DNA from 2 places in the Psychrobacillus syltrankelensis genome. Region 1 is predicted to be linked to the other one. Evidence: a T-box and tRNA genes for the amino acid it is inferred to sense, from the RefSeq annotation. Region 1 holds a T-box; the other holds one or more tRNA genes.

Region 1 (15,298 bases):
AGAAGTAATGGATGAAATAAGTAAAGATGAACGAGTACAAGGCGTGCGCAAATTTATAGAGTTATTGGAAAACGAACCTCGAATAGAGTCTACCGCTATTCAAACAGTCGGTATTAAAGGGTATGATGGTTTTGTGCTTAGTGTTGTAAAATAAACTCTAATTAAGGATAAAAGTAAAATCGGATATGAGATACAAAATTATATCCGATTTTCTTTAACGTTAACCTCTCAACTTGACGGTTTTATTTACAATAAAATTGTATGGTAAGCTTATTTTTATTTCTGTTCCTTCTATGAACATTTTTTCCTAGCTCTACTCCTTGCAGAACTGCATTAAATGGAGCTCCGCAATAACGTTTAATACCAACGTTCCGATTTATACCATTTACTCTAAAAGAACTGGTATTACTTATTCAAATTGCATTTTTTCTTTTTTTCCCAATCATTCTCTAGGAGACTAAATGTAATTATGTCTTCATAATGGTCATATAACCACTGTCCATCACGTTTTGTTCCTTCTTGAACAAAACCTAATTTTGTTGGGATTGCAATACTTTTCAGATTATTAGCTGCAACCTGAATCTCAATTCTATTTAAATTGATAATTTTAAATAGGTAATCTATTATTGACTGTAAACTTTTAGTTATAATACCTTTTCCTTGTTCTTCTTCAGATAGAAAATAACCAACAGAGGTTGATCTATTTTTCCAATCAATATAAGGGAGACCAATCATTCCAACTAATTTTCCATTATACCTAATACCAGCATCGAATCCATTATTATCGGCATAATTTTTTATCCAAATTGGAATAATAGGCTCAAAATCCGCTGCTGATTTTCTCTTATCAACCCAGAGCAACCATCTTCTTAAATACTCTCTGTTCTTGTCCACAAGATTAAATAACTCCTCTTTGTGTTGCTGTTGTAATAACTCAATTTCTATTTGATCATTCATTTTAAATGAAAACATCTTAAAACCTCCAAACATTTTGGCAAGTATAAAACATAATGACGATATTTAATAAAATCAGATATTAGAATGAATACTAATATCCGATTTTGTATAATAGAATCCTCACTCTGCTGGCATTATTTGCAACGAAATAGTATGATTTGCTATTTTAATTTCTGTTCCAACAGGTGTATTTTCTGTAAACAATAAATTACGCATTAACAAGTTTAGTTGCAACATAGGCTTAAACTTTTCAATAACTAGCTGAAGTTCTTCATCTGCACTTACAGCAATATCCACACGCATATCGATTGGTAATTTCAGTTGTTTTCTATATGCTTGTATTGCGCGTATTAACTCACGCGCCAATCCTTCTTGAATCAGTTCTTCGGTTAAAGAAAGATTTAAAGTTACGGTGTATGCACCATTTGTTGCTGAAGCATATCCCTCTTTTGCTATGTTTTCAATCAGAACATCTTCTAACATTACATTTTCTTTCTCATATTCTAAAAAGCCCTCTTGCAAAAACTTTCGAACTTGTTTGTCATCTAATGACTGAAGCCAAGTATTAATTGCATTCGACTGCTTACCAAACTTTGAACCTGATTTTTTGAAATCGAGTTTTATTTTTGTAGTTACAAACTTCCCTTCATTTTCCGTTTGTTCAAATACCTTCACATTTAACTCATCTAGTATGATATCTTTGTATAATTTCCAGTTAATATCCTTATTAGGACTTATTAGTGAAAGACTACCTAAAGGTTGTTTTACCTTCAAGGAAGTAGTATTTCGAACACTTCTTCCTAACTCGACTACTTGTAAAACTGCATCCATTTCATTTTCCAGTTTTTCATTCATAAGTTGTTCATCTGCTAATGGAAAATCCGATAAATGGACACTTTCACCTGTTAAGTTCATAAACACATCTTCTGCAAGAAACGGAGTTAATGGTGCTAACAATTGACTAGTTTTTGTTAATACTTCATAGAGCGTTTCATATGCAGCTGCTTTTTCTGGGTTCATATCACTTGACCAAAAACGCTCTCTGGAACGTCTTACATACCAATTGCTTACTTGCTCTAGTAGCTTTGCAATTTCTCTTGCACCGTTTGTAAAATGATAATCCTCTAAGTTTGATCGAACGATTTTAATCGTGCTATGCAAACGGGATAATATCCAATTGTCCAGTTTATTTTTTTCTACTTCATAAGCAGCTTTCGGATTGTAGTTATCTAAATTAGCGTAAAGTGAATAAAAACTATGCACATTGTCGAGTGTATCAACTAATTTAGACTTAGCTTCTTGTACGATTCGTTCAGAGAACCTTTTTGTATTCCAAGGTGCACTGTCCACTAATAAAGCCCATCTTAGTGCATCTGCTCCATACTTTTGAATTAGCTCTACTGGGTCTAGGGCATTGCCTTTACTTTTAGACATTTTTTGTCCTTTTTCATCCAATATATGACCAGTCGAAAGGACCCGTTTATAAGGAGCCTTACCTGTAAATAAAGTGGATACAGCAAGTAAGCTATAAAACCACCCACGCGTTTGATCAATACCTTCAATGACTACATCTGCTGGGAATTGTTTTTCAAAAAACTCTTTATTCTCAAAAGGATAATGGTATTGTGCAAATGGCATAGAACCACTATCGAACCAAACATCAATTACTTCAGGTGTTCTTGTCATAGTCCCTCCACAACATGAACAGTGAAGCTTTACATGATCTACATATGGCTTATGCAATTCAATGTCATCTAAAGTGTGAACAGAATGCTTTTTTAGCTCTTCGATACTTTTCGGTGCATATTCATGATTACATTCTTCGCATTCCCAAACATTGAGCGGTGTGCCCCAATACCGTTTACGACTAATATTCCAGTCCACCATTTGTTCTAAAAAGTTTCCGAACCGGCCGTGTTTGATATGCTCCGGATACCAAGTAACTCCTTCATTATTTTGTATAAATTGTTCCTTCAACGCAGTTGTTTGGATAAACCAGCTTTCATTTGCATAATACAAAAGAGGTGAATCACAACGCCAGCAATGAGGATAACTATGTTCATACTTTTCCTTACTGTAAAGCAAACCTTTCTCAGAAAGGTATCGAACAATATCTACATCACAATCTTTCACAAATCGGCCTTTAAAACCAATAACTTCCGAAGTATACTTTCCTTTTTCATCTACAACATTAACGAAGGATAACCCATTTTCCTTCACCACTTTATAATCTTCTTCTCCATAAGCTGGCGCAATATGAACAATCCCTGTTCCACTTTCTGAAGATACATAATCCGCAGTTACCACTTTATGTCCGATTTCCACATTTGCAAAATCAAATAATGGCGTATATGTCATGTCTTTTAAATCTGCTCCTACGTGCACAGAAAGTATTTCAAAGTCCTCCTTTAATACAGAACTTACTAATGCTTCCGCAACAATAAAAATATCTTGCCCTTTTTTTGCGCGAACATATTTCAACGAAGGATTAACTGCAAGTGCAACATTAGCTGGTAAAGTCCAAGGAGTTGTCGTCCATCCAAGAAAGTATTCATTTTCACGATCTATTATTTTGAATTTAGCAGTTGCAGATAAATCCTTTACGTTTTTATATCCTTGTGACACCTCATGTGAGCTAAGTGAAGTTTGACAGCTAGGACAATAAGGGGATACTCTGTGACCTTTTTGTAGTAACCCTTTTTCATGAATTGTGCCAAGAATGTTCCATTCACTTTCAATATAATCATTACTTAAAGTTAAATAAGGATCATCCATTTCTACCCAGTAACCTAGTTGTTCAGTAAACTCACGCCACTGTTTTTCATATATAAAAACACTTTCTTTACATTTTTCAATAAAAGCTTCTACACCATATTTTTCAATATCACTTTTACCAGATATACCTAATTGCTTTTCAACACCTAATTCAACTGGTAAACCATGCGTATCCCAACCAGCCTTTCGGATAACTTGATGTCCAGTCATTGTTTTATATCGTGCAACTACATCTTTAATCGTTCTACCTAGTGCATGACCAACATGTGGTAATCCATTTGCTGTAGGTGGTCCTTCATAAAAGACAAAAGAAGGACATTCTGCTCTATCATCTATGGACTTTTTAAAAATATTATGTTTCTCCCATTGTGCTCGAATCCGTGCTTCTCGCTCACTTACAGATTCTTTTTCGTTCGCTTTGACCATTTGATATCACTCCTATTTTTATTAATAAAACATACAAAAAACCCGTCCCTGGAAAAGGGACGGGTTTAACCGTGATACCACCCTAATTCTATTGCAAGCTTTCACTCCACAATAGCACTTAGCCACGTACAATCATACGCGTTCCTTTTAACGGTAGACACCCGGTCTCACTTACTCAATTTCAGCTCGACTTCTCAGAGAGGATTTTCATAAATGAAATGAACACCGGCTTTCAGCATCTACCGGCTCTCTTTGGAACATTTTCATTTACTACTTTTTCTCTTCAACGAATTTGTATGGTTTTATTATGGATGAATTTAACATAAAACGAATCGGTTTGTCAAATTAATTTACGCGTTATCGTTATCTACTACATTTTATACAGGCTCATTTGAGAGTATGCTCTATTAAGCTTGTTATAGCAATTATAAAGTAATATATTAGACTATTTATAGTGTTAATTCGAATTCTGAATCTTTAAGAAAAGCCTCCTTTAGCCATCTACAATGGTTAACCTTTCGTGAATCTGCTAAAAAATGAAATTACCTCAACCTACTAAGTATTTTATTGAAAGCTTGCAATCACTTGTTTTTTTATTTGTCCATACCTCTTTTATTTGCGTGGTAGATTCCAGTGAAAATAGATGGATAATAACCTTAATATAACAATTACGAATAGGAGGGAAAATGTGGCATAGGCGCCATGTATCAAATCTAAACCAATGGCAAGACCTGCTAAAACTGCCCATAAGGCATAAATTTCCGAACGAAAAATCATCGGTTTTCGACCTGAAAATAGATCTCTTATAATCCCACCACCTGCACCTGTCATGGAAGCTGCTATGATTACAACAATTAATGGAGCATCAATAGATACAGCATAATTTGCACCTTGAATGGCGAATGCTGCTAACCCAATGGCATCAAAAAAATCCACCCTATTTTTCCAATTACAAATCCTTTTATTCGGCAATATATAAATCACGGTAATTGTCAAAAATGCTATTTCAAATAAATAACCTTGTAACCAAAACTTTTCAATTGGTATTCCAATTAATAAATTTCGAACAAGACCCCCTCCGAATGCTGTTGTAAACCCTAAAACGTAAATACCTAAAATATCATAATCCTCTTCTACTGCGATAAGCACACCACTTATTGCAAAAGCAATGGTACCAATGATGTTAAGAATGTCCCATGTCAAAATGATTCCTCCTTTCCTCAATGGACCCATTTAATCGCAAATGAGTCGTTCAAAAAGTATATTTTGAACGACTCTACTGATTTATTCCTGCATACTACAAACAACTTGTCCGACGGCTTTAGCAGCCACTAAAAGTGCATCTTCGTCGATATCAAATTTTGGATGATGGTTGAAATATGGCTTTTCAACGCCTTTTGGTGTACACCCGATATAAAAGAAACAAGCAGGGAACTTTTCAGCGTAGTAAGCAAAGTCTTCTGATGGTGCCATTGGTGGGACTTCTTTTACTTCTGTAATTTCTTTCACATTCGCATTTTTTAGTGCTTCTGCAACTTTTTCAGTAAGTTCAGGATTATTGTACAAAGGCGGATAGTCTGGTGTATATGTAAGTTCACAACTTACATCGAACTCTTCTTCAAGACCTTTGACAATACGTTTTACTTCTCGTTCAATTGTTTCTCTCGTTTCAACAGTCATGTAACGAATATCACCTTCAAGCTCTACACTATCTTTTATCACATTAAAGGTACCAGCTCCATCAAACGATCCGATTGTAATTACGCCTATTTCAAATGGACTTAATCGACGGCTTATGATGGTTTGAACTGCGGTTACAAAATGAGCACCTGCAACAATTGCATCGTTTGCTAAATGAGGCGATGAACCATGCCCACCTCGCCCTTGGATTTTCAATTTCATGTAGGCCCTTCCGTTGAATGCATAGCCCTTATTGTAACCAACCATTCCAGCAGGAGCAATTGGCAGTAAGTGAATTCCATACACTTCATCTAAATCATCCAACAGTCCAGATTCTACAATACTTTTTGCTCCGCCTGGTGGAACCTCTTCAGCATGCTGATGAATGATTTTAATAGTTCCGGATAATTCTGATTTCAATTGAATTAAACAATCAGCAAGAACTAACAAGTAAGCTGTATGACCATCATGTCCGCATGCATGCATGACACCCTCATTTTTCGACTTGAAGGGTACGGGTGTTTCTTCTACAATTGGAAGCGCATCAAAATCTGCGCGCAATCCAATTGTTTTTCCAGGTTTTCCTCCTACTATTGTTACAATAATTCCGTAACCATTCCCGACATTTCTTTGTACTTCGACGTCTTTTCCTTTGTAAAAGTCAGCAATATATTGAGCTGTTTTTTCTTCTTTAAATGATAATTCAGGATGTTCATGTAAAAAACGACGGATTTGAATCATTTCATCTTTACGTTCATCCAACATTTCCATTAATTTTTCTCTCATATCTAACAGACTCCCTTATGAAGCTTCATTTTTACCAGCATTATTTGGAACCATGAAAATAATCGATAACAATGCGATGACTGCAAAAATTACATTGGCGATAATACCTCCAGTTGCAGCTGCATTTACTCCGCTTTTGTCTGCAATCATCGCATATACAGTCGCAGAAATCGCAACCCCGAAAGCAGAACCGAGGGAACTTGCCATTTTATAAATACCCGATGCTGCACCAATTTTATCGTCAGGTGCATTAGAAACCGCAGTGTCTGTAGATGGTGTTGCATAGATCCCTAAGCCTAAACCGAACAAAGCGAATCCTATGAATACAACGACTGTGTAAGCAACATCAGGTAGGAATGTTAAGCCCATCACCCCAACACCGATAAGGGTTAAAATAGTTCCCCAAAGCATTGGTTTTTTTGCACCAATTTTTTGAAGAATCTTTTCCCCAACTCGAATCATTGCAAGTACAGCAATTAGGTAACCGATAGAAAGCATACCCGATTGAAAAGATGTGAAACCTCTTCCTTGTTGTACATACGTATTCGCAACAACAAGCGTTCCGGCAACAGCATTGAGCAAGAAGTTTGAAACTGTTGCACCAGTGTATGGCGCGTTTTTAAATAATCTAAAATCGATTAGCGCATTCGATTTACCATTTTCAACTTTTATAAAGACAATCGCACCAATAACTGTGACAACTAACAGTACGATAGTAATCCAGTTTGTCCAACCAATATCGGCACCTTGTGTGATGAAAATATTCAATGCTAACATAGTTATAATGAAAACAATTAGACCGCCAATATCAAATTTCGAATTACCAGTTTGCTTCGCCTTACTTTCAGGTGTGTCTTTTATTAACCACAATGCAAGAATTGCAAAGATAATGGAGAAGATGAAAATCCACTTCCATCCCATATAGGTTGCAATAGCTCCGCCAAATAACGAACATAGACCAGAACCACCCCAAGAACCGATTGACCAGTAACTAAGTGCTCTTTGACGTTCAGCCCCTTCAAAATATTCTTTCACCAAGGCAATCGTTGCAGGCATAATACAAGCGGCCGATAAACCTTGAAAGATTCGACCAATAATGAGTAATGTTGACCCATTTGCTAAAACTAAACAAAGTGAACCAATGATACTTAACATTAGTCCGATATTTGTCATTTTCTTCCTTCCAATTTTATCAGCAAGACCACCTGCAGCTACTATAAAAATACCCGAGAAAAGTGCCGTTAAACTAATTGCAACGTTTAATGTGCTGGAAGAAACCCCTAAATCCTTTTGAACTGCGGGAACTACGTTGACCATTGCTTGAGCAAAAAGCCAAAATGTTAATACCCCAAATACAATCCCTGTAATCAATTTATTTGAACCTTTGAAGGATTTCCCCATAATTTTCACTCCTTGCATTTCTTAAAACTTATCATTTGTAAGAACTACTAACTCTATACATTACTTAAATACTCTTGAGTCAAATCTATTGAATCTGGAGTTACGTATATTTTAAACAAGAAAACTCCTGGCATGCCTTGCCATTTAAGCTCACTTCATTCGTTTCAAAGAACAACATTCCCGACATAACTTAATCACTGATACAAAATAGCCGGTTAATTTTTATCAAGAGAAATCATGTAAACATAAAAAAGCCATCGGTATCTTCTTAATTAAGTGTGACCAGTACCCTAGGTACACAAACGTTTTGAGCAATCTCCTCAAAATTAATAGGTTCTTGTAAATACTTCCCTTATGATGAGCAAACGATATATTCAACACATTATATCGAAATACCTTCCAATTGAAAAAGGTATGTAAAACAACAATGTTCACATACCTTTCTACATATTCTATTTAGAAAAAACCTCACTTACTTACAGTACTGATCTACGTGACTAAATAAAATGAGATAAGATCTTCATGTTTTTTCTTTCAATAATCTATTTTATCTATTCCTGACTTACTTTTCGATTTTATTTCAGCATGAAGAGTTGTTTGAAGACACACTCATCTGAGCGTGGGAAAAGAAAAAATATAGAATCTATCTCAATAATCGTTAATTCTTCTACATCATTTGGATAGAGGTGGCCGGATGTGGTCAATCTTCTGCTTATTCATGATATAATAGTATGGTTAGTTTTGTGCACCAAGGAGGTCTCATATTGAAATTAAATAAAGGTGTTTTATTTATATTATTAGGTGCTTCATTTTTTGGTTTTACACCAATATTTGCTAAATTGGGGTTTAGCTACGGTTACTCCCTTGGCCAAATCAATATAGTTCAAATGGTAATTTCCTTTTTTTTATTATGGTGTTTTACTCTAATTAAACGCTCCAATTTCAAAGGACTTAATAAGAAAAATGTTCTTCAAATTATGATTACCGGCTGTTTTATCGGTTTAACAAGTATCTTTTATTATGGTTCGATGCAATATCTGCCCGCTTCACTTGCTATCATTTTAATGTTCCAATTTGTATGGATAGGGATTTTTTTAGAATGGATTTTCAGTAAAATAAAACCTTCTCCTGTAACAATATTGTCCATCATTTTAATTTTAGTAGGGGTCTTTTTTGCTTCGAATATTTTAAATGGAGACATACAGGGCCTTCCTATTAAAGGTTTCCTTTTTGGAATTTTATCCGCATTCACTTATGCTGGATTTATTTTTTTCAGTGGAAAGGTCGCTGTAAATGTGGATCCATGGACTCGGAGTTCTTTGATGGTAACAGGATCAACCATTTTAGTGTTTGTCCTATTCATGCGCGACGTCCCAACTGTATTGCCATTGGAGGAAAACCTGTTAACTACTGCCGTAGGAGTTTCGTTATTTGGAGCAGTCCTTCCACCACTATTTTTCGCAGTGGGCGCACCTTTGGTTTCAGGTGGAATTGCGAATATATTAACAACCATTGAATTGCCTATCGCAATCCTATCAGCTAGCATTATTTTGTCAGAAACGGTAACGCCGCTTCAGTGGCTAGGCACGGCTATTATTCTAGTTGCTATTGCATTTAATGAACTCGGTACTAACCTTTTCCGAATTAGAAAGCATTATTAACACTCAAAAAGAGCTTTTAAATAATTCAATGGTGAAACCAATGGCATTTACGAACTTACCTAATAACCTTTAGTAGATTTATATAAAGGAGTTAGCGAGAATAAAAATAGAAAAAGAAATGTCTCAACTACACAAGACTTTCGGAATACTTTTTTCTTAGCTTAAGACTGTAATCAACCTCGATGAAATTCGTCCTTGATTACAGTCTTTTTTGTTTTAACTTGAAATAAGAAGATAATAAGGAGATGCCCATCTTCGACATTACATAGATTTAACCTAATCTCCATATAAATTAAGTGAAACAAGGAGTCAAAAGGAAAATTGTGATTTCGTAAAGTTGAATTTTTTTGGACGATCGCTTGGTAATCATTCGTCCGTAGTTCTCCACAGACACAAATAAGAAGTGCAAAATCTCTGAGAATTAAGTCTCAAATATTTCAATCAGAATTATGCTACTGATCTTGAAAATCTGCATGCAAGTAAATAAGCAGACCTCCAGGTTTTTTTCTATTTGTACCAACTAGGTTTAAATTTACTGAAGTAATCATGATCTTCTAAAAACAAATACACTTTATCTAACATGTTATTCATGTCATCCGGAATAGTTTTTAATGTCCAAACTACTGTTGAAAATACGCACATAGCCAGATAAAGTGAATACATCTTCCAAAAATGTTCATTTGGATCTGTATTATTAAAATACCCTTTGATTTGCCCTTTAGAAAAAGGGACACTTACCTCTCTGCTAAAAATACCAATTTTAAGAAATTCATGAATTGGATCGCCCCAATCGTATCTGTTGAAGTCAATTACTCCCGAGAATTCTTTATTATTAACAATAATATTTCCAACATGGAAATCATCATGTTGGAATAAGTTTGGTCTTTGTTTCATTAAGTGAATGTTATTATCAATAAAATTCATTATATCTTGATCATTTTTTACTTTAACGCCACATTCTAAATAAGCATCTATGTATTTCTTATGTTTTTCCGCTTTTCTTGAATACCACGAGGAGACATTACTTGGGGCTGCAAATTGATGCATTTTTCTTAATTCTTTTCCAGCCTTCATGCCAATATTAAATTGTTCTTGATCTGAGTAATTTTGGATTTCTTCTTCAGCATCTTTACCTTCTATATAGGTAGTAATCATATACCCTTGATTTCCGATCTCACCAATAGAAATCGGTCTTGAGCAGATAACATTGTAGTCCTGCATTCTTGTCAAAATAGAATACTCTTTCTTTTTAGATTCAAGCTCTGCTAGGTCAAACAATCGAAGAAGTAACTTATGATTATCAAAATGTATTAGATACTTTTCATCTGATGAAAACCCTTTTTTAATTTGGACTATATCTCTACAATCCCCAATAATAGGAATCTGCTTTGCTAACGTTTCTATCATTCTCTCACCTCTCTATTTCGAGTGTTAAAGTATATTTGAATATTATTTTAGTTATTGTTTTGATAATAAATAAGAAAATCCGTCCATTCATCGTTTTCTAGAGAGAATTGTTCTCTCTTACATTCAAAAGTAAATCCAGCTCGCTCAGCTAATCTTTTAGAGGGTACATTATCCGTATTAATATGCAATTCAATACGATGAAAATTTAATTCTGTGAAGGATAGTTTAGTTGCTACTTTTACACTCTCAACACCATACCCATTTTTCCAAAACTGGTTATGTATCGAATACCCCATCATCGCCCATTGATAATCCATTCTTAGAATCGTGATTAATTCTACTTTCCCAACATTTACTTCATCTTCTTTTCGAAATACCCCTAATATGTACATTTCATCTTTTTCAGCAGCTTGTTGAAACCCATCAATCCATTGGATGAACCATTCTTCAGTAGAATAAGACATATCTGAATATCCATCATCGTATTTGTATTGCGAAGGTAGACGTTCATTAAACCCTTTATACCAATTTACATAATCATCATTTTGAAAGGGTCTTAGAATTAGTCGATCTGTTTCGGCAAATAATTGCTTTTCAATCAATATGTTAACCTCCTGTTATATTTTATGAAAGAGAATCTGAAGTGGTTTCAATTGGTTACAGCCATTTTCGTTATTCGGGGACTTCTCATGAACTATCTTATGGTCTGGCTAATTATAAATCACGGTGCGGATGCGTTTATGCATTTAATTATCGTTAGAAGAATAATGAGTTATGAATTTTCCAGTCTGATATTTTTAGCATTTCTGTTTGCTGGAAATAAGGCAATTCAATTAATGAACAAATACGACATACAATGGTCAAAACCTGTTGAATACAAATGAGATTAGGAAAGTAAAAATGCACCTGAGTAAAATTTTGTTATTGGTAATGTAAAAACCACCAAAAACACCATTTTGTGAGGTGCATTTTTATAGATTTGCAGTTAGAAGTGCTACATTACTATTTTTTAAAAATCCTATGTACGATTCCAATTACATTATTCCTGATACCATCTTTCATCAAATTCAAGATTTAACGCTTTGCCTAAATATTTTCCAAATCTAACAAACCCTCGTCCTCTTGCTGTAATAATGTTTTCATCTTGCACTACCATGTCCTTTGAATAATTTTCTAATTCAAAGACACCAGACTTCTTTATATTCTCTTCGGTCATTCCTACAGTATATTTTTTCCCTCTTAAAACGCCAGCTTTTGCTAAAAGGTATGGGGAGCTAGATATACTTGCAATTACCGTTTCTTTAGTAGCTACTTGTTTAATGAAATCAAATAATCTTTCTTCTTCATTTAAAGTCAAAATATCCATACAACCTGGTAATAAGAGGCTATCTACTTCTTCAAAGTTAATTTCACTAATAGTTGCATCAGCTACACAAGATAACCCTGACTCTCCTTTTATCGATTGGTTGCTTAAACCAACCGTAATGATTGGTTTTTTTCCTTGCATTAATATGGATAACGCTACTGTTAATTCATATTCGCTAAATTGGGGATATAACAAGACCGCTGTTTTTTTCACTTAAATTCTCTCCTTACAAATAGCTCTGTCACTATAAGTTTTAAATAGTTCTTAAATTTACAGCTTCACTAACACTCCATCTTTGCATAAATAGTTTTTTCAATACCTGGAAGTAGAGCATAAACACTTTCTCCAATTAATAATTCTATCTCTTCTTTTATTTCATAAAAACTTTTCCAGCGAATTGCGGTATTTGTGTCCGTGCCATGCCTTAAACCAACGGAAATGAATCTTTTTTCAAGAGTGGTAAATCCATTTTCATCCGCTAATGCATCACATAACGTAATTACCTTATTGTACAAGTCATAATTATTATTCACCTTTAAAACTTCCACTAATTTTTCCTTCATATGAGGTGGAACAATTGTCCAATCCGCAGCGGTTTCAATATCTTTATTTTCATTAGGAAAGGAGTGTGTAACACATACTATAGCATTTCCTTGATAACCAAGTTCGTCCATGAAATTATAACCATCATAGGAATGGATAACTGATTTTGTAAATCCTTTGTATCTACCAATATCATGAAGTAGCCCAGCATTATATGCAATATCACAATCAAGATGAAGACCCTTTTTTGTCAGTTCAATTACAATATTTTCAGCAGCTTGTGCTACATTAAGTGAGTGTTTATACCACGGGCCCGGATTAAGTTGGTTAGCAAGTTCGAGCAATTCTCTAGCATGTGATCGATCTTTAATATATTTAATCATCTATTTTGAAGTATACTTTCTTGTAAAAATTGTTTAAAATCATTAATTTCTTTAAATGTTTGGTTAGGCTGTGTGTTAAAATCAGCAGTCTGATAATCTTCCAACCATTGTACGCCAATTGTAACAACGCCTGCTTGCAATCCTGCTACTATATCTGCCTCGCTATCACCTATGAATATCGCATCTTCTTTTTGAACATTTAAAAGAGTTAATGCCTTAATAACTCCCTCTGGATGAGGTTTCGGATCTATCACATCATCACCTGTTACTAATACTTCAAATAGGTCTTCCATTCGAAGTGCTCTTAACGAAATATCTAAACTTCTTTTTGCCTTCCCTGTAACAATAGCAAGCTTTAATCCCAATTCTTTAATATATTTTAATAAATCATCAATTTCATGGTTTTGGTTGACTAGTTGCTCATGGTTTTCTAAATACTTTTCATAATACATTTCAATTGCTTGTTCTTTGTTCAACTGAATAAGATTTTCTCTAATAATCCCTGTCTCTGAGGGACCAAACATTGCTTTAATATCTTCATTAGAAAGATCTCTGTTGTCAAACTCTTTAAATACACTTTGAAAAGAGTAATAGCAAATAGGCAAAGTATTAGCAAGAGTTCCATCAAAATCAAAAATAATTGCTTTCATAATTACACTTCCTTTTCATTTATTGTGATATTCTCTTTTTACCTTCTATGTAAGATTTTATCATATACTCTTGAATTCCTACATCACATTTGAAATCTATCGTGTGCAATTTTCAATAAATCAACAATAAATCATTTAGTTTTCGTAAAGAACTCTGTTATTTCATTGGACAATTCCCTAAATTGAAATCAAATAGATAACAACCAAAAAGCTAGGTGGAGTCGCGTTGAAGTGAGCTTCCAAGGACTGACTCCTCTACCTAGCTATTTAGAATTAGGTTTTAGTATACACAGTTATTAACTAATAATTTTTAAATAAATGAATTTGTAATAGCTGTTGGTCTAGGAAGCTCCTCTTCGGCAATGTTAATTGTGTTAACAATAAAGCTTAAGCTTAACATCGCAACAATTGAAAGCGTTAATAACACTAATCTCTTTTTCATTTCACAAATCCTCCCATTGATTAATATATTTTTGTTTAAATAGAATTTGATTTGATTTTTGATAATATAAGCATGATGCTTTAAGTTTATGTTCTTTAAAGTAGTGGTTTGCCAATAAAATAGAATACTTTAGTACATGTCTATCATCTTGAATTTCCTCGAAATGATTTATTGCACTTTTCAATACATTTTCAAGTTTTTCATCAAAACTATGCAGTGCTTGATATATCTCGAAGTGAAAAAAATAGGAAGTACGTTCATAGTTACGTTGACTTCTAACCCCTTCTACTTTTTCTAATCCCTCTTTACACCAACTAAGTACATGTAAATGATTACGTTGTTTGGAATACTCTTTGACAATAGATAATATTGTCAGTAAGTATCCTTCTGAGTTACTGTTCTCTACTTTAATTACTAGACTATTCTTATAGAGATCAATCGCTTTTTCGTGTCTTCCCTGAATCGCATATAAAGATCCTAGATTTTGATAAATCACCCCCTCATAGGAGAACAATTTAAAGTCAATCGCCAATTTATTTGCTAGATGATAGTTCTTCTCTGCTTCATCATATTTTCTTAAGTTTTTATGAGCCGCCCCTATAACTATATAATTATCAATCGCTCGTTCGAATAAGAGATTGTCTTTATAAAACTTCAATGATTTTGAAGCATAATCAATAGCATTACAATATTCATTGCACTTGAAATACGTATGGCTTAGTACATTGTAAAAATCAGCTAATTCCCAATCATCGAAAATTAAGTTATTAACGAGTTTTAATGAAACTTCCAATTTACATAATGCTTTGTGATTTTCATCT
Region 2 (15,298 bases), 760 kb from region 1:
CATTCTAGTAACTGTACCGCTCATAATTTCTTCTACTGCTTTTTCTGCATCAAACTTTGTATGAAGATTTATCGTCATACCATACAGAATCGAACGCATTAAAATGGAAAAGCCACTGATATGAAACAATGGAACGGTACATAACCAACAATCATTTGCTTGAACTCCCAAATTGAGTACAGAACCCATCGCATTCATCACATGATTTTCGAGTGATTGGCGAACCCCTTTTGGACTACCTGTCGTTCCTGAAGTATACATAATTGTAATCGTTCGATTTTTGGACCAGTCTTTTTCTATTTCAAATGTAGTCTGTACCGCCAATTGTATCTCTTCAAATGAAAGCTTATTTGGATACACTAAAGTTCTTTTTTCAAAAGAATCAACTAGTAAATAATCGGCTTGACTATCTTGTAATTGATAGTTCAACTCTTCCTCGGTTAAACGCTCATTTAACATAACTAACTCACAACCAAGCTGCATACATCCATGAATCGCAATGACTAATTGTGGATTCGATGATGCTAAAATGGCAATTCTCATTCCTGCCCTAATTCCTTTTGTATGTAGCTTTTCTGCAAATATATTCGCTTCATTATCCAACTGTTCAAATGTCCAAGTTTGCTCGTTAAATCTTAGGGCAGTTCGATTAGGTGTTAAACTTGCCCGTTTTACTAATAAATTTGGATACATAATAACTTGTCTCCTTTAGAGTAAAAAAGCTGCCCTATAAAAGGACAGCTTTCTCAATAATTCATTGATGCAATCATCACGGAAAACGTGGGAATTGACCGAAATCAGGTTTACGTTTTTCTTTGAATGCATCGCGACCTTCTTTTGCTTCATCTGTTGTGTAATAAAGTAGTGTAGCATCTCCTGCTAATTGTTGAAGTCCTGCTAAACCATCTGTATCAGCATTCATAGCTGCTTTCAAGAAACGAAGTGCAGTTGGGCTCATCTCAAGCATTTCCTCACACCACTGTACTGTTTCGTCTTCTAATTGTGCATATGGAACTACCGTATTGACTAAGCCCATATCAAGCGCTTGCTGTGCATCGTATTGACGGCATAAATACCAAATTTCACGCGCTTTTTTATGTCCGACTATACGTGCTAAGTAACCAGAACCATATCCAGCATCAAACGAACCAACTTTAGGTCCTGTTTGACCAAATTTAGAATTATCTGCAGCAATTGTTAAGTCACAAACAACGTGAAGTACATGTCCTCCTCCAATTGCGTAACCAGCTACCATTGCTACAACTGGTTTTGGAATTACACGAATTAATCGTTGTAAATCTAGGACATTTAGGCGAGGAATTTCATCTTCTCCAACATAACCACCATGTCCACGGACTTTTTGGTCTCCACCTGAACAGAATGCATGCTCCCCTTCACCTGTCAAAATGATGACACCTACATTTTTATCATCGCGTGCGCGAGAAAATGCATCAATCATCTCCATCACTGTTTTTGGGCGAAATGCATTTCGTACTTCCGGACGGTTTATCGTCACTTTTGCAATCCCATTATAAAATTCATACTTAATGTCTTCGTATGTATGTAAGGTTGTCCATTCACGAGTCATTTTTAGTCCTCCTTCAAAATAATATCCTCTACTATTGTAGCAAACAATTCGGGATTTTCCACATGAATTGCATGGCCTACATTATTAATTTGCATATGTTTACCTTGAGGTAAAACGTTTTTCATATTTATAGCTATGTCACAGAACTTTTGATCTAACTCGCCAGTAAGTAGAATTGTCGAAATTTCTATGTCTTTTAACTTTCCCCAATAAGAAGGTTGTATCCCTGTACTAAAACCTTTCAAACTGTTCGATAACCCCACTTCTGATCCGGCAAGTCTTTCTAACCGAATAGATTGTTGTTTTTCGAATGACAAATTTTTTTGTGAATGAAATAGAGGAATGTTCTCCCAAAAATCGATGAACGCAGAAATTCCTTCATTTAATATTCTTTCAGCAAGCAATTCATCCGCATGTTTTCTTTTAACACGCTCTTCTTCATCAGCTAAACCAGGAGAACTACTTTCTAAAACTAACTTGTCTACACCGTATTTATCGGCGTAAGCAAGCGCTAATCGTCCTCCCATTGAATAACCGACTAGCGTAAAATGATTCCATCCTAACAATTGAAATAGCGAATGTAAATCTTCTATTTGTTCATCAGCATAATACCGGGTAAAATCGGTTGGTTTTGAGGTCTGCCCATGCCCAATTAAATCAATTGTTAAAATTTCTATAGTTGGAGGAAGATAATTTACTACTTCTTCCCAAGTACTACTAGAACCAGTAAAACCATGTAAAAATACTACCTTTTTTTCAGCTCCAATATGATTTCTCTTTAAATGGATGTTGATATCGCGAACTTTTACAGTTAAACTTTCCAAATCGAATCTAACTCCTCTGAAATTGCAGCCCATAATTTTCGATGTGTTTTTGTATTAACTTCGCGATTTGTAAACACCTCAATTATCCGAATATCTTTCGATTTCCGTTCATTCAAAACAGCTTTAAATTCTTCTACCGATTGAACTGAATTATATTGCGCATTATACATAGTTGCAATATGCGAAAACTCTAGACCCGTTGGAGTACCAAATAAATGTTCAAAATAATTTGTTTCATTAGATTGAGGTAAGTAAGAGAAAATCCCTCCACCATCATTATTCATAATAACAATCGTTAAATCTGTTGGCTGAAATCTACTTATAATTAGGCCATTCATATCATGAAGAAAAGCTAAATCACCTATTAGTAAATAACCTGGCCGCTTAGTTCCCGCATGAATACCTAATGCAGTTGAAACAACCCCATCTATGCCGTTTGTTCCTCTGTTAGCATATATTTGGATATCCTTCTTTGTTTTATTGAAAAACGTATCTACATCACGAATTGGCATACTACTACTAGCAAATAGATCTACACCATCTGTTAACGTTTCAAATAAAGTCGCTGCAAGTGCTCCTTCGTCTTCTTCCCTCACTATATAAGAACGAACATGTTTCGTAGCGATACCATTCGCTCTCGACCAATCTTCTAAGTAGTTAGATGACTGTTTATCTTCGATTGGAATCCATAAAGAAGTAGTCCCCACTTGAACATGGTGTGTCACGATATGAAGAGAATCACGGAAAATAGGACTTTCATCTACTGCGATATAAACAGTTGGTTTACATGCTTTTAAAAACTGTGTAAGCGGTTTTGAAACAGGTTGTGCTCCAAAACGTACGACAAAGTTTGGAACAACAAAATCTTTAAAGCCATTTCCTTTTAATATCGCATCATACTGATCAATACATAAATGCATACAATCTTCGGGAATGGAGCTACGTAAATTAGACAAAGGATCAGCTAGAACAGGCCATTGAACCGTTTTCGCAAATTCCCAAAAACCTTCAGTTGTATGAAGTGAGTCTCCAACAATGAATAAACCTCTTTCTTCCGTTTGCAAAATACCTTTGTACCAATTAACAAACTCTTCACCTGGCACAAGTTGTCCTATTTCAGTATGACTCATTTGAAGCATCGGAGGTTGCTGCTCCATATTAATTAACAGTGGCTCACGGAATGGTACATTTATATGAACTGGCCCCATTGGCAATGCTATTGCAGTATTAATTGCACGATGGATGTGTCGTTCAATAAAAGGTAAACTTTCTTCGTTATTTTCAGGAATAGGGAAATCAACTGACCACTTAACATGCTTTCCAAACAAATGGATTTGATCAATCGCTTGAGGTGCTCCTACTTCTCGTAATTCATGTGGACGATCGGCTGTAACAACAAGCAAAGGAATACGGGCATAGTAAGCCTCTACAATCGCAGGAAAAAAATTTGCAGCTGCTGTTCCTGATGTACATAGTAAAACCACTGGCGATTTTTTGGCTTTCGCGATACCTAAAGCAAAAAATCCTGCAGATCGCTCATCTATTTGACGGTAAAAGTGAAAACCATCACTTTTTGCAAAAGCATATGCAAGAGGGGTCGATCTAGAGCCTGGACAAATAACAATATCTCTTACACCTGCTTGCTTTACTGTTTCTACAAATTGATTGACATAAGAAGTCAAATAAGAGTTATTAGTCATTCATATTTCCTCCAAGTGTACGAAGCATTGGTCGGAACTTTACGCGTGTTTCTTCAAATTCTTCCAAAGATGATGATTCCGCTACTATTCCACCGCCAGCATATAGATAAGCATGCTCTTTTTCTAACAATGCGGATCGAATACCGACCGCAAACTCGCCATCACCTTCTGTATTTATCCACCCTATAGGTGCCGCATAATAACCACGATTCATTTGTTCGGATTCTCTAATGATCGTAACTGCTTCTTCTCTAGGCACCCCACCCATTGCTGGGGTTGGATGTAGTGCTTCTATCAACTGAAAAAGTGATGCTGAATTTTTTACTTTACCACTTATTGGGGTATGCAAATGCTGGATATCTCTGATTTTTAGTAATTTAGGTCTTGAAGGTACTTTTACTTCATCGCAATATTGATTAAAGACATCATTAATCATATCCACTACATATTTATGCTCTGCTAAATTTTTGGGATCAGCTAATAAACTTTCACCAAGTGCTCTATCTTCTACTGAAGTTTCTCCACGTTTGATAGAACCCGCAATTCCTGCAGAAAGTGCCTCACCATGCTCTACTTTTACTAAACGTTCAGGTGTAGCACCAAAAAATATTTTATCATCTTTTTCTAATCCAAATAAATAACTCTCTGGTTGCTCTATGGAAGTATTATAAAGGACGCTTGAAGAAGAAAAAATGTCATCAAATGTTAATTTTAATGAACGTCCTATTACGACTTTTTTTACTTCCTTTCCACGAATTCTTTTCGTAACATTTTCTACAGCTTGTAAATATTTTTCTTTTAAACGATCTTCTCTTTCAACTAATTTGGACTTTGAATGAGTTTTAAGCTCTTTGACTTGAGCTGTGTGTATTAAGGCATCTCGTTCAATTCGAAGTTTTTCGAATGTTTCCATACTCTGCTCTTCATCTGTTATTAAATGAATACTAACAAATGCTTGTTCATTTTGAATAACTAATTGAAAAGTAGATATTGCGAAAAATGCAGATGGGAATGTATCCCACTCTGAAGAGATTTTATTGAACGGATCAAACGAAAATCCTCCAAAAAGGATGGGGGATACATCTGCTTTTTCCTTTAAGGATAACTGACACAACTCTTTCCATTTTGAAGCAATATCCTGATATCTATTTTCTTCAAGATCATTTGAAATGATATGAGCATGTCCTAATCCTACTAATGTAAAAGTTTTCTCTTTGTTTTGCCAAAAAAAACGTTTACCTTTATAGCATTCATCTCCTGCCTCAAAAAAGGCATGAGCAGATAATCTTGATACCTCTATTGTTTCTGTATAAAAACGTAATGTTGACTTCTTTTGCCCGGTGGTGTTCGGCATATATATTACCTCCGTATAAATATAACCTTTTGTATAAAAATTTCTCTAATGAAGCCCATTTCTGCTTAATAAATTCGCACAAAATTTTAGGCGTCTTTAAACTCTCAGTTGGAGTTTGTCCCCCAAACTGCTTAAGTAAAATACTCTACCTTTAATCATACATCTTTCTACAGTTTTCAGCACACATTTAGTCGCGAATATATGCTAAAATTGAGGTTGATTCTTTTAAAGGAGAGAAAAAACCTATGTCACATGAACTAGAAGCCGATACAGGCTGGCGCATTTGGTGGAAATTAACAAGACCACATACATTGACTGCTTCATTTGCTCCCGTATTTTTAGGTACAATGATAGCTCTTTACTATGCTAATATTAACTGGCTATTATTTTTCGCTTTGTTATTTGCTTGTCTTTTAATTCAAGCTGCAACAAACATGTTCAATGAATATTACGATTTTACGAGGGGACTCGATAGCGAAGAATCGGTTGGAATTGGTGGAGCAATTGTTAGAAATGGAGTTAAACCCAAAACTGTAATGCAACTAGCTCTATTACTCTATGGAATTGCTGCATTATTAGGACTGTACATTTGCTATGCAAGCTCCTGGAAGTTATTAATTGTAGGGGCGCTCTCTATGGCTGTAGGATATTTATACACTGGCGGACCCTATCCTATTGCGTATACGCCATTTGGTGAATTATTTAGCGGGTTATTTATGGGCATGTTAATCGTTTTAATTGCTACTTACATTCAAGTCGGTACCGTTCCAAACTTTGCGATATTACTTTCTGTTCCAAGTGCTCTACTTGTAGCAGGGATAATGCTATCTAATAATACAAGAGATATTGTAGAGGACAAAGAGGGCGGCAGAAAAACTATGGCCATACTTGTAGGTAGAAAAAATGCCATTACCATCTTAGCTTCTTACTTTATTATCTCTTACTTATGGATTGTTATTTTAGTAATTATGCAAGTTGTTACTCCTTGGACTTTGTTAGTCGTTCTAAGCATAAAAAAACCATTGCATGCGATCAAATTATTTAGAGAAAAAGAAAATTCAATCGAAGTAGCACCAGCAATGAAAGATACAGCACTCACAAACACGATATTTGTATTTTTACTAGGTGTTGGGTTACTTCTAGGATATTACATTTAAAATAAACAGCTAGGAAATAATTTTCCTAGCTGTTTTTCATTTTATTTGCTTGCTCATCTTCTAATCATTAAATAATGAGTAAGCTCTACCCTTAAGATCATCTTGGCTTCACAAACTTTTGAGTGCTTTGCACGAAACATTGCATAATATTGGCTTAAAGCGACCAATTATTCACGGAGAGCAACTATTTATTAGACCAAAGCAACCAATTCTCAATATAAAAAGTTTACATTTGATGAGATGACTCACATCAGCATTAGAAAAAAAGCGAATGCAACAGATCAATATAGGTTATATTGTGCTTCTCTAACAAGTGGTACTACCTATAATAAAAATTGTTTAAATACCTTAGTGAATTAATTACAAAGGGAATTACCCCAAATTAGCGTGAACCATAGGTAAAATTTCTTAAACATAAAGCTATGTTAAATTCTTATGTTGATTTGTGACCATAAGAAAACCGCCTTTGTGAAAAGGCGGTTAATTGAGCTATCGGCTCCTGTTAGCGTAATCACCTTAAGTGACAAGGTCATCTTACCGTCTGGTAAACGAGACCTATGGCTCCAGAATCAAAGGTCTTGTTTTCGATTAGCTTAAGATTGATCTTCTCCTTGAGACCTTGGAATAACGGCAATCCCTCACCGAGAAGGACGGGAGAAACCGTAATTTTAAACTCATCAATTAAATCAAGCTGCATAAGGTGGTGTGCGAACCTAGGACTGCCGAGGATGACCATATCCTTGCCTGGCTGCTGTTTGAGGTTATTGATCTCTTCCTCGACATCTTCTTTCACGAGTCTGGAATTATTCCATTCGACTTTCTCCAGAGTCTTGGAAAAAACGATTTTGGCTGTCTTTTCGATCCACTCAGCATGATTCCGCTCATGCTGTGAAGCTGATGGGTTCGAAGGCACAGATGGCCAGTAACTGTGCATCATCTGATAAGTCCCACGTCCCCAAATGACAGTGTCGGCAGTACTCAGAATTTCTTTCGCGTGTTTCTCCAAATCAGCATTGTAGGAAACCCAGCCAATGTCCATTTCACCATTCGGCCCTTCTACGAAACCGTCAAGCGATGCGTGCAGAAATAGAACGAGTTTTCTCATTTTCAGTTCTCCTTTGTTCATGAGGAATATCTACATTATACATATACATTAACTACATTTTAACATAATTCAACTTGGGTTGTTTCTTATGGATTGCTAATCCCAAACCTGCCCGAAAGCCGAAGCTTTGTGTGCGTGTCGGTACCAGTAAACAGGCACGATTCGACCAACATATTTTTCTTATTCGATTAGGTATTCTCATATTCCTTGTTGTCTATATAACGGAACCAAGCCAAATAATGTTGCAAATATTTGGTTACAACACCATTGAAGCGGTTCATCCATTTCTTCAAGCGGCTCTGATAGCTATTTACGTTTTGGATATGGTACACTCCTTTGACACGTTGTTTTCCCTCGGACTTGAATGGTAATGAGCCAAGCCCTTTGCATTCGCATAGGAGCTGAATGCCCGCAAGGAATCCGTGCAAAGTACGTTTGAATTCGATAGATGACCGCCAATCGCCTCATCTAATTACGTTGTCCGAATGCGACCACGCCCAAGAACGCCAGAGTACGTCATTTTCTGAAGGTCACGGGCAACGAGGGCACATACTTGGTCCTTGCTTATACCACGATATTTGGCTTTTCTGCCTCGTTTACGTGGCTTGCGTTCGGTGATGTTCCGCTTGGCCCTTTTCCGAGTACAGATCATCTCCGAACCGAATTGTTACCTTTATCATAAAACTTTTGTTCGTAATTATTAAATATCAACATTAAAATTTAACAAAGCCAAACATAAAAAAAAGGTAATCATATAAATGATTACCTTTTTTAAAACCTTTATGACCCCTACGGGATTCGAACCCGTGTTACCGCCGTGAAAGGGCGGTGTCTTAACCGCTTGACCAAGGGGCCAAATATATGGCGGAGAAGGAGGGATTTGAACCCTCGCGCCGGTTGCCCGACCTACACCCTTAGCAGGGGCGCCTCTTCAGCCACTTGAGTACTTCCCCATATATATGGCTCCGAAGGTAGGACTCGAACCTACGACCAATCGGTTAACAGCCGATTGCTCTACCACTGAGCTACTTCGGAATAATGGTGGGCCTAAATGGACTCGAACCATCGACCTCACGCTTATCAGGCGTGCGCTCTAACCAGCTGAGCTATAGGCCCATTATTGGAGCGGGTGAAGAGAATCGAACTCTCATCATCAGCTTGGAAGGCTGAGGTTTTACCACTAAACTACACCCGCATAAATGGTGGCTCAGGACGGAATCGAACCGCCGACACAAGGATTTTCAGTCCTTTGCTCTACCGACTGAGCTACTGAGCCTACTTCGATTTACGCTAAACGTCGCATCTCTTTTTCAGCTGTACTCGTTCAATCATTCACGTACTTGAGTACGTTCCTTCTTTCACTCGCTTGCTTCCTTGAACTGCTTGCTTATCTTAAATCTCTAAAAAATATGTACTGTTATTTATCTATTAAAACTTATAAATAAATGGCGGTCCCGACCGGGATCGAACCGGCGATCTCCTGCGTGACAGGCAGGCATGTTAACCGCTACACCACGGGACCATTTGGTTGCGGGGACAGGATTTGAACCTGTGACCTTCGGGTTATGAGCCCGACGAGCTACCGAACTGCTCCACCCCGCGACAATAATATACAATCTTTTAAATTTACTTGTTAAAGATTAAATATGCTTCCAACAACAATAGTTTTAAAATGGAGGAGGAAGAGGGATTCGAACCCCCGCGCGGTATGACCCGCCTGTCGGTTTTCAAGACCGATCCCTTCAGCCAGACTTGGGTATTCCTCCGAAATATTGTTGGTGGACCTTGCAGGACTCGAACCTGCGACCGGACGGTTATGAGCCGTCTGCTCTAACCAACTGAGCTAAAGGTCCTTAAGATGGCGGCAGAGGGAGTCGAACCCACGACCTTTCGGGTATGAACCGAATGCTCTAGCCAGCTGAGCTACGCCGCCATGATCTTTACATTTTAACATTATTATGGTGGAGCCTAGCGGGATCGAACCGCTGACCTCCTGCGTGCAAGGCAGGCGCTCTCCCAGCTGAGCTAAGGCCCCATAATTTAATAACTGGTCGGGAAGACAGGATTCGAACCTGCGACCCCTTGGTCCCAAACCAAGTGCTCTACCAAGCTGAGCTACTTCCCGTCTATATGGCGCGCCCGGCAGGAGTCGAACCCACAACCTTCTGATCCGTAGTCAGACGCTCTATCCAATTGAGCTACGGGCGCATATATTTTTCAAAAAAGTGGTGCCGAGGACCGGAATCGAACCGGTACGGTAGTCACCTACCGCAGGATTTTAAGTCCTGTGCGTCTGCCAGTTCCGCCACCCCGGCACTTAAATGAATTTATGGAGCGGAAGACGAGGTTCGAACTCGCGACCCCCACCTTGGCAAGGTGGTGTTCTACCACTGAACTACTTCCGCTCGGTTATGAAATTAATGGTGCGGGTGAAGGGAGTCGAACCCCCACGCCTTGCGGCGCTAGATCCTAAGTCTAGTGCGTCTGCCAGTTCCGCCACACCCGCATAGATAATTCACTTAAAAAGTGATGAGCCATGTAGGATTCGAACCTACGACCCTCTGATTAAAAGTCAGATGCTCTACCAACTGAGCTAATGGCTCGGAATTAATGGTGCCGGAGAAAGGACTTGAACCCTCAACCTACTGATTACAAGTCAGTTGCTCTACCAGTTGAGCTACTCCGGCAAGAATAGAAAGTATGGTGGAGGATGACGGGCTCGAACCGCCGACCCTCTGCTTGTAAGGCAGATGCTCTCCCAGCTGAGCTAATCCTCCTGGGTAAAATTACGATAAGTAGAACATTTCTGTATCAACTTAATTTAATAACTTTATGTATTTATTGCAAGCCCAGCGATGTCCTACTCTCACAGGGGGAAACCCCCAACTACCATCGGCGCTGAAGAACTTAACTTCCGTGTTCGATATGGGAACGGGTGTGACCTCTTCGCCATCATCACTAGACTTGAATAATTATTGAAAGACAAGTTTTATTATAACAACTCTGTAGAATATTACAAGAGTTTTTTTAAAAAAATTATTCTTTCAAAACTGGATAAAAGACATTGATGAATACAAATTCTATTTGGTTAAGTCCTCGATCGATTAGTATTCGTCAGCTGCACGTGTCGCCACGCTTCCACCCCGAACCTATCTACCTCATCGTCTTTGAGGGATCTTACTTACTTGCGTAATGGGAAATCTCATCTTGAGGGGGGCTTCGTGCTTAGATGCTTTCAGCACTTATCCCGTCCACACATAGCTACCCAGCGATGCTCTTGGCAGAACAACTGGTACACCAGCGGTGTGTCCATCCCGGTCCTCTCGTACTAAGGACAGCTCCTCTCAAATTTCCTACGCCCACGACGGATAGGGACCGAACTGTCTCACGACGTTCTGAACCCAGCTCGCGTACCGCTTTAATGGGCGAACAGCCCAACCCTTGGGACCGACTACAGCCCCAGGATGCGATGAGCCGACATCGAGGTGCCAAACCTCCCCGTCGATGTGGACTCTTGGGGAGATAAGCCTGTTATCCCCGGGGTAGCTTTTATCCGTTGAGCGATGGCCCTTCCATGCGGAACCACCGGATCACTAAGCCCGTCTTTCGACCCTGCTCGACTTGTAGGTCTCGCAGTCAAGCTCCCTTCTGCCTTTACACTCTTCGAATGATTTCCAACCATTCTGAGGGAACCTTTGGGCGCCTCCGTTACACTTTAGGAGGCGACCGCCCCAGTCAAACTACCCGCCTGACACTGTCTCCTACCCGGGTTACGGGTATGGGTTAGAATTTCAATACAACCAGGGCAGTATCCCACCGACGCCTCCTCCGAAGCTGGCGCTCCGGGCTCTAAGGCTCCTGCCTATCCTGTACAAGTTGCACCAAAATTCAATATCAAGCTATAGTAAAGCTCCACGGGGTCTTTCCGTCCTGTCGCGGGTAACCTGCATCTTCACAGGTACTATAATTTCACCGAGTCTCTCGTTGAGACAGTGCCCAGATCGTTACGCCTTTCGTGCGGGTCGGAACTTACCCGACAAGGAATTTCGCTACCTTAGGACCGTTATAGTTACGGCCGCCGTTTACTGGGGCTTCAATTCGCACCTTCGCTTGCGCTAAGCACTCCTCTTAACCTTCCAGCACCGGGCAGGCGTCAGCCCCTATACTTCACCTTACGGTTTTGCAGAGACCTGTGTTTTTGCTAAACAGTCGCCTGGGCCTATTCACTGCGGCTCTTCTAGGCTATACACCCAAAAGAGCACCCCTTCTCCCGAAGTTACGGGGTCATTTTGCCGAGTTCCTTAACGAGAGTTCTCTCGCTCACCTTAGGATTCTCTCCTCGACTACCTGTGTCGGTTTGCGGTACGGGCACCTATCACCTCGCTAGAGGCTTTTCTTGGCAGTGTGAAATCAGGAACTTCGGACTAAGTCCTCGCCATCACAGCTCAATGTTACAGAGTGCGGATTTGCCTACACTCACACCTTACTGCTTGGACGTGCATAACCAACAGCACGCTTACCCTATCCTTCTGCGTCCCCCCATTACTCAAACGGTGGTTTGGTGGTACAGGAATATCAACCTGTTGTCCATCGTCTACGCCTATCGGCCTCGACTTAGGTCCCGACTAACCCTGAGCGGACGAGCCTTCCTCAGGAAACCTTAGTCATACGGTGGATGGGATTCTCACCCATCTTTCGCTACTCATACCGGCATTCTCACTTCTAAGCGCTCCACCAGTCCTTCCGGTCTGACTTCAACGCCCTTAGAACGCTCTCCTACCACTGATACCATAGGTATCAATCCACAGCTTCGGTGATTTGTTTAGCCCCGATACATTTTCGGCGCAGCGTCACTCGACCAGTGAGCTATTACGCACTCTTTAAATGATGGCTGCTTCTAAGCCAACATCCTGGTTGTCTAAGCAACGCCACATCCTTTTCCACTTAACAAATACTTTGGGACCTTAGCTGGTGGTCTGGGCTGTTTCCCTCTTGACTACGGATCTTATCACTCGCAGTCTGACTCCCAAACATAAATCATTGGCATTCGGAGTTTGTCTGAATTCGGTAACCCGGGATGGGCCCCTAGTCCAAACAGTGCTCTACCTCCAAGATTCTAACGTTTGAGGCTAGCCCTAAAGCTATTTCGGAGAGAACCAGCTATCTCCAGGTTCGATTGGAATTTCTCCGCTACCCACACCTCATCCCCGCACTTTTCAACGTGCGTGGGTTCGGACCTCCAGTAAGTGTTACCTTACCTTCATCCTGGACATGGGTAGATCACCTGGTTTCGGGTCTACGACCACATACTCATTCGCCCTATTCAGACTCGCTTTCGCTGCGGCTCCGTCTTCTCAACTTAACCTTGCATGTAATCGTAACTCGCCGGTTCATTCTACAAAAGGCACGCCATCACCCATTAACGGGCTCTGACTACTTGTAGGCACACGGTTTCAGGATCTATTTCACTCCCCTTCCGGGGTGCTTTTCACCTTTCCCTCACGGTACTGGTTCACTATCGGTCACTAGGTAGTATTTAGCCTTGGGAGATGGTCCTCCCAGATTCCGACGGAATTTCACGTGTTCCGCCGTACTCAGGATACACTCAAGAGAGAATGAACTTTTGACTACGGGGCTTTTACCCTATCCTGCGGACCTTTCCAGATCGCTTCGTCTAGCTCATTCCTTTGTAACTCTATATAGAGTGTCCTACAACCCCAAGAGGCAAGCCTCTTGGTTTGGGCTCTTCCCGTTTCGCTCGCCGCTACTCAGGGAATCGATTTTTCTTTCTCTTCCTCCAGGTACTTAGATGTTTCAGTTCCCTGGGTTTGCCACAGATGCGCTATGTATTCACGCAAATGTACTGCTCCATTACGAACAGTGGGTTTCCCCATTCGGAAATCTCCGGATCAAAGCTCACTTACAGCTCCCCGAAGCATATCGGTGTTAGTGCCGTCCTTCTTCGGCTCCTAGTGCCAAGGCATTCACCGTGCGCCCTTATTAACTTAACCTAATTCGGCTTCCAATACACTGCGCATTGCGTTGTCAACTTCAGTCGTTCGGGCAGTTACGTACGTAAGTACGTTCCTTTCCTCTCTCCTTCGTTTCCTAGCACTGCTTGTGTCTTGAAACCCTCAAAAATAGTAGTTAAAAGTACTACACAAAAAATAATCACAAATGTGATTACAAATTGAATTTCTTGAATTTGTTTCTTTCAATGTCGTTTTATCCAGTTTTCAAAGAACAAGAGTTGAATCTGTTGAATCTTCATATAAAATGAACATTCAAAACTGAACTGCAAAACGTTAAGATACAGATAAAAATCTGTATTCCGATATTATCCTTAGAAAGGAGGTGATCCAGCCGCACCTTCCGATACGGCTACCTTGTTACGACTTCACCCCAATCATCTGTCCCACCTTCGGCGGCTGGCTCCCGTAAGGGTTACCCCACCGACTTCGGGTGTTACAAACTCTCGTGGTGTGACGGGCGGTGTGTACAAGGCCCGGGAACGTATTCACCGTGGCATGCTGATCCACGATTACTAGCGATTCCGGCTTCATGTAGGCGAGTTGCAGCCTACAATCCGAACTGAGAACGGTTTTATGGGATTAGCTCACCCTCGCGGGGTTGCGACCCTCTGTACCGTCCATTGTAGCACGTGTGTAGCCCAGGTCATAAGGGGCATGATGATTTGACGTCATCCCCACCTTCCTCCGGTTTATCACCGGCAGTCACCTTAGAGTGCCCAACTAAATGCTGGCAACTAAGATCAAGGGTTGCGCTCGTTGCGGGACTTAACCCAACATCTCACGACACGAGCTGACGACAACCATGCACCACCTGTCACCGCTGTCCCCGAAGGGAAAGATCTATCTCTAGAACGGTCAGCGGGATGTCAAGACCTGGTAAGGTTCTTCGCGTTGCTTCGAATTAAACCACATGCTCCACCGCTTGTGCGGGCCCCCGTCAATTCCTTTGAGTTTCAGTCTTGCGACCGTACTCCCCAGGCGGAGTGCTTAATGCGTTAGCTGCAGCACTAAGGGGCGGAAACCCCCTAACACTTAGCACTCATCGTTTACGGCGTGGACTACCAGGGTATCTAATCCTGTTTGCTCCCCACGCTTTCGCGCCTCAGCGTCAGTTACAGACCAGAAAGCCGCCTTCGCCACTGGTGTTCCTCCAAATCTCTACGCATTTCACCGCTACACTTGGATTTCCGCTTTCCTCTTCTGTACTCAAGTCCCCCAGTTTCCAATGACCTTCCACGGTTGAGCCGTGGGATTTCACATCAGACTTAAAGGACCGCCTGCGCGCGCTTTACGCCCAATAATTCCGGACAACGCTTGCCACCTACGTATTACCGCGGCTGCTGGCACGTAGTTAGCCGTGGCTTTCTAATGAGGTACCGTCAAGGTACGAGCAGTTACTCTCGTACTTGTTCTTCCCTCACAACAGAGTTTTACGATCCGAAAACCTTCTTCACTCACGCGGCATTGCTCCATCAGACTTTCGTCCATTGTGGAAGATTCCCTACTGCTGCCTCCCGTAGGAGTCTGGGCCGTGTCTC

Evidence for each region. A T-box is a leader RNA that pairs with one kind of tRNA and senses whether it is charged. The one in region 1 lies ahead of ileS (isoleucine--tRNA ligase), so its partner is inferred to be a tRNA-Ile.
Region 2: it encodes a tRNA-Ile, which carries the amino acid that the T-box ahead of ileS (isoleucine--tRNA ligase) is inferred to sense. The anticodon was not compared.

Annotation. Positions count from the first base shown of each region.
Region 1 covers NZ_CM144227.1:764,702-779,999, forward strand. The annotation lists gene ACTSKG_RS03945 (O-methyltransferase) at 1-154, shown strand, start outside; gene ACTSKG_RS03950 (GNAT family N-acetyltransferase) at 406-972, opposite strand; gene ileS (isoleucine--tRNA ligase) at 1,078-4,158, opposite strand; T-box leader at 4,211-4,454, opposite strand; gene ACTSKG_RS03960 (trimeric intracellular cation channel family protein) at 4,771-5,361, opposite strand; gene ACTSKG_RS03965 (amidohydrolase) at 5,443-6,624, opposite strand; gene ACTSKG_RS03970 (MFS transporter) at 6,640-8,028, opposite strand; gene ACTSKG_RS03975 (EamA family transporter) at 8,790-9,686, shown strand; gene ACTSKG_RS03980 (aminoglycoside phosphotransferase family protein) at 10,194-11,093, opposite strand; gene ACTSKG_RS03985 (GNAT family N-acetyltransferase) at 11,141-11,695, opposite strand; gene ACTSKG_RS03990 (hypothetical protein) at 11,783-11,977, shown strand; gene ACTSKG_RS03995 (DJ-1/PfpI family protein) at 12,133-12,672, opposite strand; gene ACTSKG_RS04000 (HD domain-containing protein) at 12,741-13,382, opposite strand; gene ACTSKG_RS04005 (HAD family hydrolase) at 13,382-14,038, opposite strand; gene ACTSKG_RS04010 (hypothetical protein) at 14,346-14,477, opposite strand; gene ACTSKG_RS04015 (helix-turn-helix domain-containing protein) at 14,479-15,298, opposite strand, start outside.
Region 2 covers NZ_CM144227.1:525-15,822, reverse strand. The annotation lists gene ACTSKG_RS00155 (o-succinylbenzoate--CoA ligase) at 1-693, opposite strand, end outside; gene menB (1,4-dihydroxy-2-naphthoyl-CoA synthase) at 770-1,588, opposite strand; gene menH (2-succinyl-6-hydroxy-2,4-cyclohexadiene-1-carboxylate synthase) at 1,591-2,412, opposite strand; gene menD (2-succinyl-5-enolpyruvyl-6-hydroxy-3-cyclohexene-1-carboxylic-acid synthase) at 2,400-4,112, opposite strand; gene ACTSKG_RS00135 (isochorismate synthase) at 4,105-5,466, opposite strand; gene ACTSKG_RS00130 (1,4-dihydroxy-2-naphthoate polyprenyltransferase) at 5,712-6,623, shown strand; gene ACTSKG_RS00125 (dihydrofolate reductase family protein) at 7,153-7,728, opposite strand; partial or broken gene ACTSKG_RS00120 (IS1595 family transposase) at 7,815-8,375, opposite strand; tRNA gene ACTSKG_RS00115 (tRNA-Glu) at 8,512-8,583, opposite strand; tRNA gene ACTSKG_RS00110 (tRNA-Ser) at 8,591-8,681, opposite strand; tRNA gene ACTSKG_RS00105 (tRNA-Asn) at 8,689-8,763, opposite strand; tRNA gene ACTSKG_RS00100 (tRNA-Ile) at 8,768-8,844, opposite strand; tRNA gene ACTSKG_RS00095 (tRNA-Gly) at 8,850-8,923, opposite strand; tRNA gene ACTSKG_RS00090 (tRNA-Phe) at 8,929-9,004, opposite strand; tRNA gene ACTSKG_RS00085 (tRNA-Asp) at 9,175-9,250, opposite strand; tRNA gene ACTSKG_RS00080 (tRNA-Met) at 9,254-9,330, opposite strand; tRNA gene ACTSKG_RS00075 (tRNA-Ser) at 9,402-9,494, opposite strand; tRNA gene ACTSKG_RS00070 (tRNA-Ile) at 9,505-9,581, opposite strand; tRNA gene ACTSKG_RS00065 (tRNA-Met) at 9,588-9,661, opposite strand; tRNA gene ACTSKG_RS00060 (tRNA-Ala) at 9,688-9,763, opposite strand; tRNA gene ACTSKG_RS00055 (tRNA-Pro) at 9,777-9,853, opposite strand; tRNA gene ACTSKG_RS00050 (tRNA-Arg) at 9,860-9,936, opposite strand; tRNA gene ACTSKG_RS00045 (tRNA-Leu) at 9,955-10,043, opposite strand; tRNA gene ACTSKG_RS00040 (tRNA-Gly) at 10,059-10,133, opposite strand; tRNA gene ACTSKG_RS00035 (tRNA-Leu) at 10,150-10,234, opposite strand; tRNA gene ACTSKG_RS00030 (tRNA-Lys) at 10,259-10,331, opposite strand; tRNA gene ACTSKG_RS00025 (tRNA-Thr) at 10,340-10,415, opposite strand; tRNA gene ACTSKG_RS00020 (tRNA-Val) at 10,430-10,505, opposite strand; rRNA gene rrf (5S ribosomal RNA) at 10,576-10,691, opposite strand; rRNA gene ACTSKG_RS00010 (23S ribosomal RNA) at 10,813-13,739, opposite strand; rRNA gene ACTSKG_RS00005 (16S ribosomal RNA) at 14,076-15,298, opposite strand, start outside.